2 linked regions of the Paraneptunicella aestuarii genome follow. The protein of the gene in region 1 interacts with the protein of each later gene in a pairwise test. Links are inferred from orthologs where the notes say so. Each region holds a gene or a part of one and is shown in the gene's direction. Other genes may lie near its edges. The genes, in order: uvrA and uvrB.

The links.
Region 2: the proteins of uvrA (region 1) and uvrB interact in binary tests that used the Escherichia coli proteins (3 or more experiments, as listed by UniProt). The link is inferred for Paraneptunicella aestuarii from one-to-one orthologs.

What each region holds. Positions count from the first base shown.
Region 1 is NZ_CP074570.1:333,647-337,320, reverse strand. Bases 81-3,426 are described here. They hold uvrA (excinuclease ABC subunit UvrA), read left to right. Parts: upstream 81-394; coding sequence 395-3,226; downstream 3,227-3,426. Other genes in these bases: KIH87_RS01420 (acyl-CoA thioesterase), read left to right, coding at 3,226-3,426. Also shown: KIH87_RS01430 (MFS transporter), read right to left, coding at 1-54; more of KIH87_RS01420, read left to right, coding at 3,427-3,621; KIH87_RS01415 (2OG-Fe(II) oxygenase), read left to right, coding at 3,624-3,674. UniProt on the Escherichia coli protein: The UvrABC repair system catalyzes the recognition and processing of DNA lesions. UvrA is an ATPase and a DNA-binding protein. A damage recognition complex composed of 2 UvrA and 2 UvrB subunits scans DNA for abnormalities.
Region 2 is NZ_CP074570.1:3,727,660-3,730,987, reverse strand. What follows is about bases 204-3,203. They hold uvrB (excinuclease ABC subunit UvrB), read left to right. Parts: upstream 204-701; coding sequence 702-2,705; downstream 2,706-3,203. Other genes in these bases: KIH87_RS14275 (LysR family transcriptional regulator), read left to right, coding at 2,947-3,203; KIH87_RS14285 (MATE family efflux transporter), read left to right, coding at 204-702. Outside these bases: more of KIH87_RS14285, read left to right, coding at 1-203; more of KIH87_RS14275, read left to right, coding at 3,204-3,328. UniProt on the Escherichia coli protein: The UvrABC repair system catalyzes the recognition and processing of DNA lesions. A damage recognition complex composed of 2 UvrA and 2 UvrB subunits scans DNA for abnormalities.

The sequences.
Region 1 (3,674 bases):
CATCAAATAGATAGCCGCTAGTGAAAAGGCGCCACGTAATTCAGTTTGGTTCACGGATCTGGGTCACATTAAAAATGAAGTTAAAAATTCTCGTTCTTAAATTCACTCTTGGAAAAGAGGGCGCGCAGTGTAACACAAATCCCCCACTCCCAACACCCCAAGTTCAAAGGAACAGAAAACGGAAAAAGTAAGAAAAAATGAATAGAGAGAAGAGCCAGCTCCCCCTTGAAAAAACCCTGAAATACAGCTTGCGCCTGGTTTACTTTTCAACTTCCCGGTTCAAATAATATTTAGCTCAAGCAAGATACAAAATGATGTACTTCACGGCTGGATAATACTGTATATTTATGCATATAATTATCGTTTTCCTTTTTTGAGCAATTCATCTTCTCTCATGGATAAAATAGAAATCCGCGGTGCCCGTACCCACAACCTGAAGAACATTAACCTCGAACTTCCTCGCGACAAATTGATTGTCATTACAGGTTTGTCCGGCTCAGGTAAGTCCTCACTTGCATTCGACACCTTATATGCTGAAGGACAACGACGATACGTTGAATCCCTTTCGGCCTATGCCAGACAATTTTTGTCCATGATGGAAAAGCCCGATGTTGACCATATCGAAGGCTTGTCCCCCGCCATTTCCATTGAGCAGAAATCCACATCTCATAACCCGCGCTCAACCGTAGGCACCATCACCGAGATATACGATTATTTGCGTTTGCTGTTTGCTCGTGTCGGCGAGCCTCGCTGCCCGGATCATAATGCACCTTTGGAAGCGCAAACCATCAGCCAAATGGTCGATAACGTGCTGGCTCTGCCGCAAGATAGCAAGATGATGCTACTTGCACCCGTTGTTCAAGGGCGCAAAGGCGAACATATCAAAACACTGGAAAATTTGGCTGCGCAAGGCTTTATCCGTGCTCGAATTGACGGTGAGATCTGTGATTTATCCGATCCTCCAACTCTGGATCTACACAAGAAACATGACATTGAAGTGGTTGTGGATCGCTTTAAAGTGCGCGATGACATCCAGCTCCGCCTGGCTGAATCCTTTGAAACGGCACTGGAGCTTTCTTCGGGTGTTGCCAAAGTGGCTTACATGGAAGGCGACGGGGATGAGATGGTATTCTCGGCAAACTTTGCTTGCCCACACTGTGGCTACAGTATTAGTGAATTGGAACCTCGTCTGTTCTCGTTCAACAACCCGGCTGGGGCTTGTCAGGTTTGTGATGGTTTGGGAATCCGACAATTCTTTGATCCTGCCAGACTGATCTCCAATGACGAACTCAGTCTTTCTGGCGGTGCCATTCGAGGTTGGGACAAACGCAGTTACTTCTATTTTCAAATGCTGCAATCTGTCGCCGAGCACTACAAATTTGATCTGAATATTCCCTATAAGGATTTACCAGAACAAGCACAACAAGTGCTTTTGTACGGCAGCAAAGGAACAGCGATCAAATTCAAATACATCAATGATCGCGGCGACATCATGGAGCGCAAGCATCCATTTGAGGGAATTATTCCCAACATGGAGCGTCGTTATCGCGAAACGGAATCCAATTCTGTACGTGAAGAACTTGCCAAGTATCTTAATCATCAACCTTGCCCTTCATGTCATGGCAGCCGTTTGCGCTTGGAAGCTCGCCACGTTTTTGTGGGCGAAACCAACTTGCCTACAGTTTCCGATTTTTCCATTGCTGATGCATTGGGCTTTTTTAACGATTTATCTCTAGTAGGTAAACGCGCCCAAATCGCCGAAAAAATACTGAAAGAAATCAATGACAGATTGAAGTTTTTAGTTAACGTAGGATTAAATTACCTTACCCTTTCTCGTAGTGCTGAAACACTGTCGGGTGGTGAAGCTCAACGTATCCGCCTGGCTAGTCAAATTGGCGCAGGGTTAGTTGGTGTCATGTACGTACTGGACGAACCTAGCATTGGTTTGCATCAACGTGACAACGAACGCCTACTTAGCACCCTGACTCACCTGCGTAATCTGGGTAACACAGTAATCGTGGTTGAACACGATGAAGATGCTATCAAAATGGCAGATTACATTGTTGATATCGGTCCCGGCGCTGGCGTTCACGGTGGCGAAATCGTTGCTAAAGGTACACTGGAACAAATTCTGGCAAGTGAAGACTCACTAACAGGAAAATATTTATCAGGCAAAGAAGCCATCGAAATTCCTGAGCACAGAACACAGAATAAAGATAACTTGTGGGTTAAATTAGAAGGGGCTTCTGGTAACAACCTGCAAAACGTTACACTGGAAGTGCCGATTGGCGTTATGACCTGTATAACCGGCGTATCAGGTTCAGGTAAATCGACCCTGATTAACGATACTTTCTATCGTATTGCTCACCGAGAGCTGAACGGTGCAACCAGCGATGAACCCGCCCCTTATGCGTCTATTGATGGCTTGCAGCACCTGGATAAAGTGGTCGATATCGACCAAAGCCCAATTGGTCGTACACCGCGCTCAAACCCGGCAACCTATACCGGGATTTTTACGGCCATTCGTGAGCTGTTTTCAGGTACGCAGGAGTCCCGTTCTCGTGGTTATAAGCCTGGTCGTTTCAGCTTCAACGTGAAAGGCGGGCGCTGCGAAGCTTGTCAGGGTGATGGTGTAATCAAAGTAGAAATGCACTTCCTGCCCGACGTTTATGTGCCTTGCGATGTTTGTAAGGGCAAGCGCTACAATCGCGAAACACTGGAAATCAAATATAAGCACAAAAACATCCACGAAGTGCTGGATATGACGGTTGAAGACGCTCGCGATTTCTTCAGTGCAATTCCGGCGGTACACCGCAAGCTACAGACCTTAATGGATGTAGGTTTGTCTTATATTCGACTGGGGCAAGCAGCCACAACACTGTCTGGTGGTGAGGCTCAGAGGGTAAAACTGGCAAAAGAGTTATCCAAACGTGACACCGGAAAGACCCTTTATATTCTCGATGAACCTACAACCGGGTTGCATTTTCATGATATAAAACAGCTACTAGCGGTTCTGCATCGTCTGAGAGATCACGGTAATACGGTTGTGGTTATTGAACACAACCTTGATGTCATCAAAACAGCCGATTGGATAGTAGATTTAGGCCCTGAAGGGGGTTCTGGCGGCGGTCAAATCATCGCAACCGGAACACCGGAAGCCTTATGTGATAACACGCAATCTCATACCGCTCGCTTTTTAAAACCCATACTTGAAGCAGGAAGATAATGTTCGAAGAGGTTTATAAAGTCCGATTTTATGAAACTGATGCACTTAAACACGTGAGTAATACCGTGATAGTGCAATGGTTTGAAGCTGCTCGAGAGCCGATTTTCAAGCTCTTTACGCCAGACCTGAACTTGGACACCTGGCCGTTGATCCTAGCCAACTACAAGGTGGATTTATTAAAGCAGATATTTCTCGGCGAAGTCACCATTAAGACCTGGATTTCCCGCATTGGGAACAGCTCTTTCGGTATTTATCAGGAAGTCTGGCAAAACGGGCATAAATGCTCATCCGGCGAAACCACAATGGTACACTTCAACTATCAAAACAGTTGCTCCGAGGCAATACCTGAGAATGTCAGGGCATTACTCGAAGAACACATCATTGCAGGCGAATAACCATGCCACAGTTCATCAAATCCTACGATGGCGTACTATCTCCCGAGCTTTGT
Region 2 (3,328 bases), 3.4 Mb from region 1 along the record:
CCACGCTTGCTACGTCCTTCTGAATTTAATGATGCATTTAGCGGTATTCTAAAAATCGGTATTCCTGCTGCGGGTTCCAATATGTTGACTCCGATCGCAAATGGGGTGCTTACTGCTATTGTCGCGGGTTATGGTTCTGCGGCTGTTGCAACCTGGGGGGTTGGAAGCCGTCTGGAATCTATTGCGGGTATCGTGACTTTATCCTTGTCGATGACTTTGCCACCTTTCATCAGTCAAAACTATGGTGCTGAGAAAATGCATCGAGTGAAGGAAGCTTATTTGAAGACGATGAAATTTATTATGGTTTGGCAGTTATTCGTGTTCTTCGTTATGTGGGCTGCTTCGCCTCTCATTGCTATGGCTTTTGCTAAAGATCCGGAAGTAGAACGCTTGATCCAGTTATTTTTGATGATTGTGCCACTCGGTTATGGCTTGCAAGGTATTGTCATTTTGACCAATTCATCCTTTAACGCCATGCATAAACCCATGTCTGCACTAGTATTAAGCATGATCCGCTTGTTTGTATTTTTAATCCCTGTGTCTTATTTGGGTAGCATGGTATTTGAATTGAAGGGCATCTTCTGGGGCAGCGTTGTTGCTTACATGGGAGCAGGTACCGTGTCTTATATTTGGTTTAATCGCTTACTCAATGAAGAAATGTCGTTGTCTGAGCAAAAAGAGGTTGCCTTGCAGGAGGGGTAATGTCCAGAGGATTCAAGCTCCACTCGAATTACCAGCCGTCTGGTGATCAACCCGGAGCCATTGAGCAGTTAGTTGAGGGATTAAGTGATGGTTTGGCATGCCAAACCCTTCTGGGAGTAACCGGTTCCGGTAAAACATTCACTATGGCCAATGTGATTGAACAAACACAGAGGCCAACGCTTATTCTGGCGCACAACAAAACGCTTGCGGCGCAATTATACGGGGAGATGAAAGAGTTCTTCCCGGATAATGCCGTTGAGTATTTTGTCTCTTATTACGACTATTATCAGCCCGAAGCTTACGTTCCCACTACCGACACCTTTATTGAAAAAGACGCCTCTATCAATGACCACATAGAGCAGATGCGATTATCGGCAACCAAAGCGCTTATGGAACGCCGCGATGTTGTTATTGTGTCGAGTGTATCTGCGATTTATGGTTTGGGTGATCCTGAGTCTTATATGAAGATGCTGTTGCATTTGCGTCAGGGAGACCTCATGGATCAACGCGATATTTTGCGTCGTCTGGCTGAGCTGCAATATAGCCGTAACGATGTGAATTTTGAGCGTGGTACTTTTCGCGTTCGTGGCGACGTGATTGATATCTTTCCGGCGGATTCAGACAAGCAAGGGATTCGGGTTGAGCTGTTTGATGAAGAAATCGAACGGATCAGCATTTTCGACCCTTTAACCGGCGCGGTTGAAAAAAATGTGGCCAGAGCGACAGTGTTCCCGAAAACGCATTACGTTACGCCTCGTGAAAAAATTCTTAGCGCTATCGACCATATCAAAGAAGAATTGAAAGAGCGTCGAGAGCAATTGAAAGACAATAACAAGCTGGTTGAAGAGCAGCGTATTACTCAGCGTACTCAGTTTGATATCGAAATGATGCTGGAGTTGGGATATTGCTCCGGCATTGAGAACTACTCTCGTTATTTGTCGGGTAGAGAACCCGGTGAGCCGCCACCAACCTTGATTGATTATTTCCCATCAGATGGCTTGTTGTTTATTGACGAGTCTCACGTCACGGTTTCCCAGATCGGTGCCATGTTTAAAGGCGATCGCTCTCGTAAGGAAACCTTGGTGGAATTCGGCTTTCGCTTGCCGTCAGCGCTGGACAATCGACCTCTGAAATTTGATGAATTTGAACGCTTGTCGCCACAAACCATTTATGTTTCCGCGACGCCCGGAAAATACGAACTGGAAAAATCCGCAGGTGATGTGGTTGAGCAGGTGGTAAGGCCAACAGGTTTGCTCGATCCCATTATTGAAGTGCGCCCTGTGTCGACCCAGGTTGATGATTTGCTATCTGAAATCCGTAAACGCACCGTGGTGAATGAGCGGGTCTTGGTGACCACGCTTACCAAGCGTATGGCAGAAGATTTAAGTGATTATCTCGACGAACACGGCGTTAAGGTGCGTTACCTGCATTCAGATATTGATACGGTTGAGCGTGTGGAGATTATCCGAGATCTGCGCTTGGGACGATTTGATGTGCTGGTAGGTATTAACTTACTGCGTGAAGGTCTCGATATGCCGGAAGTATCGCTGGTGGCGATTCTCGATGCTGATAAAGAAGGCTTCTTACGTTCTGATCGTTCTTTAATTCAGACTATTGGTCGCGCAGCCAGAAACCTTAATGGTAAGGCGATTCTTTATGGCGATACCATTACAGGGTCGATGCAAAGAGCGATTGAAGAAACCGAGCGTCGTCGTGCCAAGCAGGAAAGGTATAACGAAGAACATAACATTCAGCCGCAGAGTTTGAATAAACCTGTAACCGATGTCATGGATCTTGGCGAAAGCAAATCAAGTAAAGACTCACGTAAAGTGGCTGAACCGAAAGCAGAATATCGAACTCACAATAGTAAACAATTGTTGGCCGATATTGCGGCATTGGAAAAACGTATGTTTGAACATGCCCGTAATTTGGAATTTGAAGAAGCCGCTGCATTGCGTGATCAGGTAGAAATTTTGCGCGCAAAGATGGTTGAAGTTTCCTAGAGTTTGGAGTTGATAATTATCCGAATGGTTTTTCGTTATTTTTATTAAAAACAATAAGTTAATTTATTTTTTTCGTGTGTTTTGCTTATCGGGCAAAACAAGGATTTTGAAAGAATATTACAATCAGTGTTTGCGCATAAGAGAAATATCAGTATAGTATGCAAACTTATACCTTAGAAAACAGTGCCTGATAAGGGTGCTCTCAGAAGGATTTTTCTGCCGTTTTTCAGGTGACAAAATTATGCTGAATCGTTTGCAAGAGTCGGATATAAAATTACTTAGAGTCTTCTATGCCGTTGCGTCCTGTAACGGATTTACCGCTGCAGAGCCGGTATTGAGAATGCAAAGACCCAATATCAGTGCTGCGATCAAGAAGCTCGAAGAGCGACTTGATTTGGTGTTGTGTCATCGTGGTCGCGGTGGTTTCCAAATGACCAAAGAGGGTGAACTGGTCTTTCAGGAAACCAAGCGTATTTTCAACGCGTTTGACAGCTTCGTGTTTAACCTTAAGAGCTTACATGATGATTACTCTGGTCATGTGACTTTGGTTCTCATGGCAAGCTTGCCTCCTAGTGTGGTTGCTGCAGTTGCTCAGGCAGTGCGTAGCACAATGAAGAAATTCA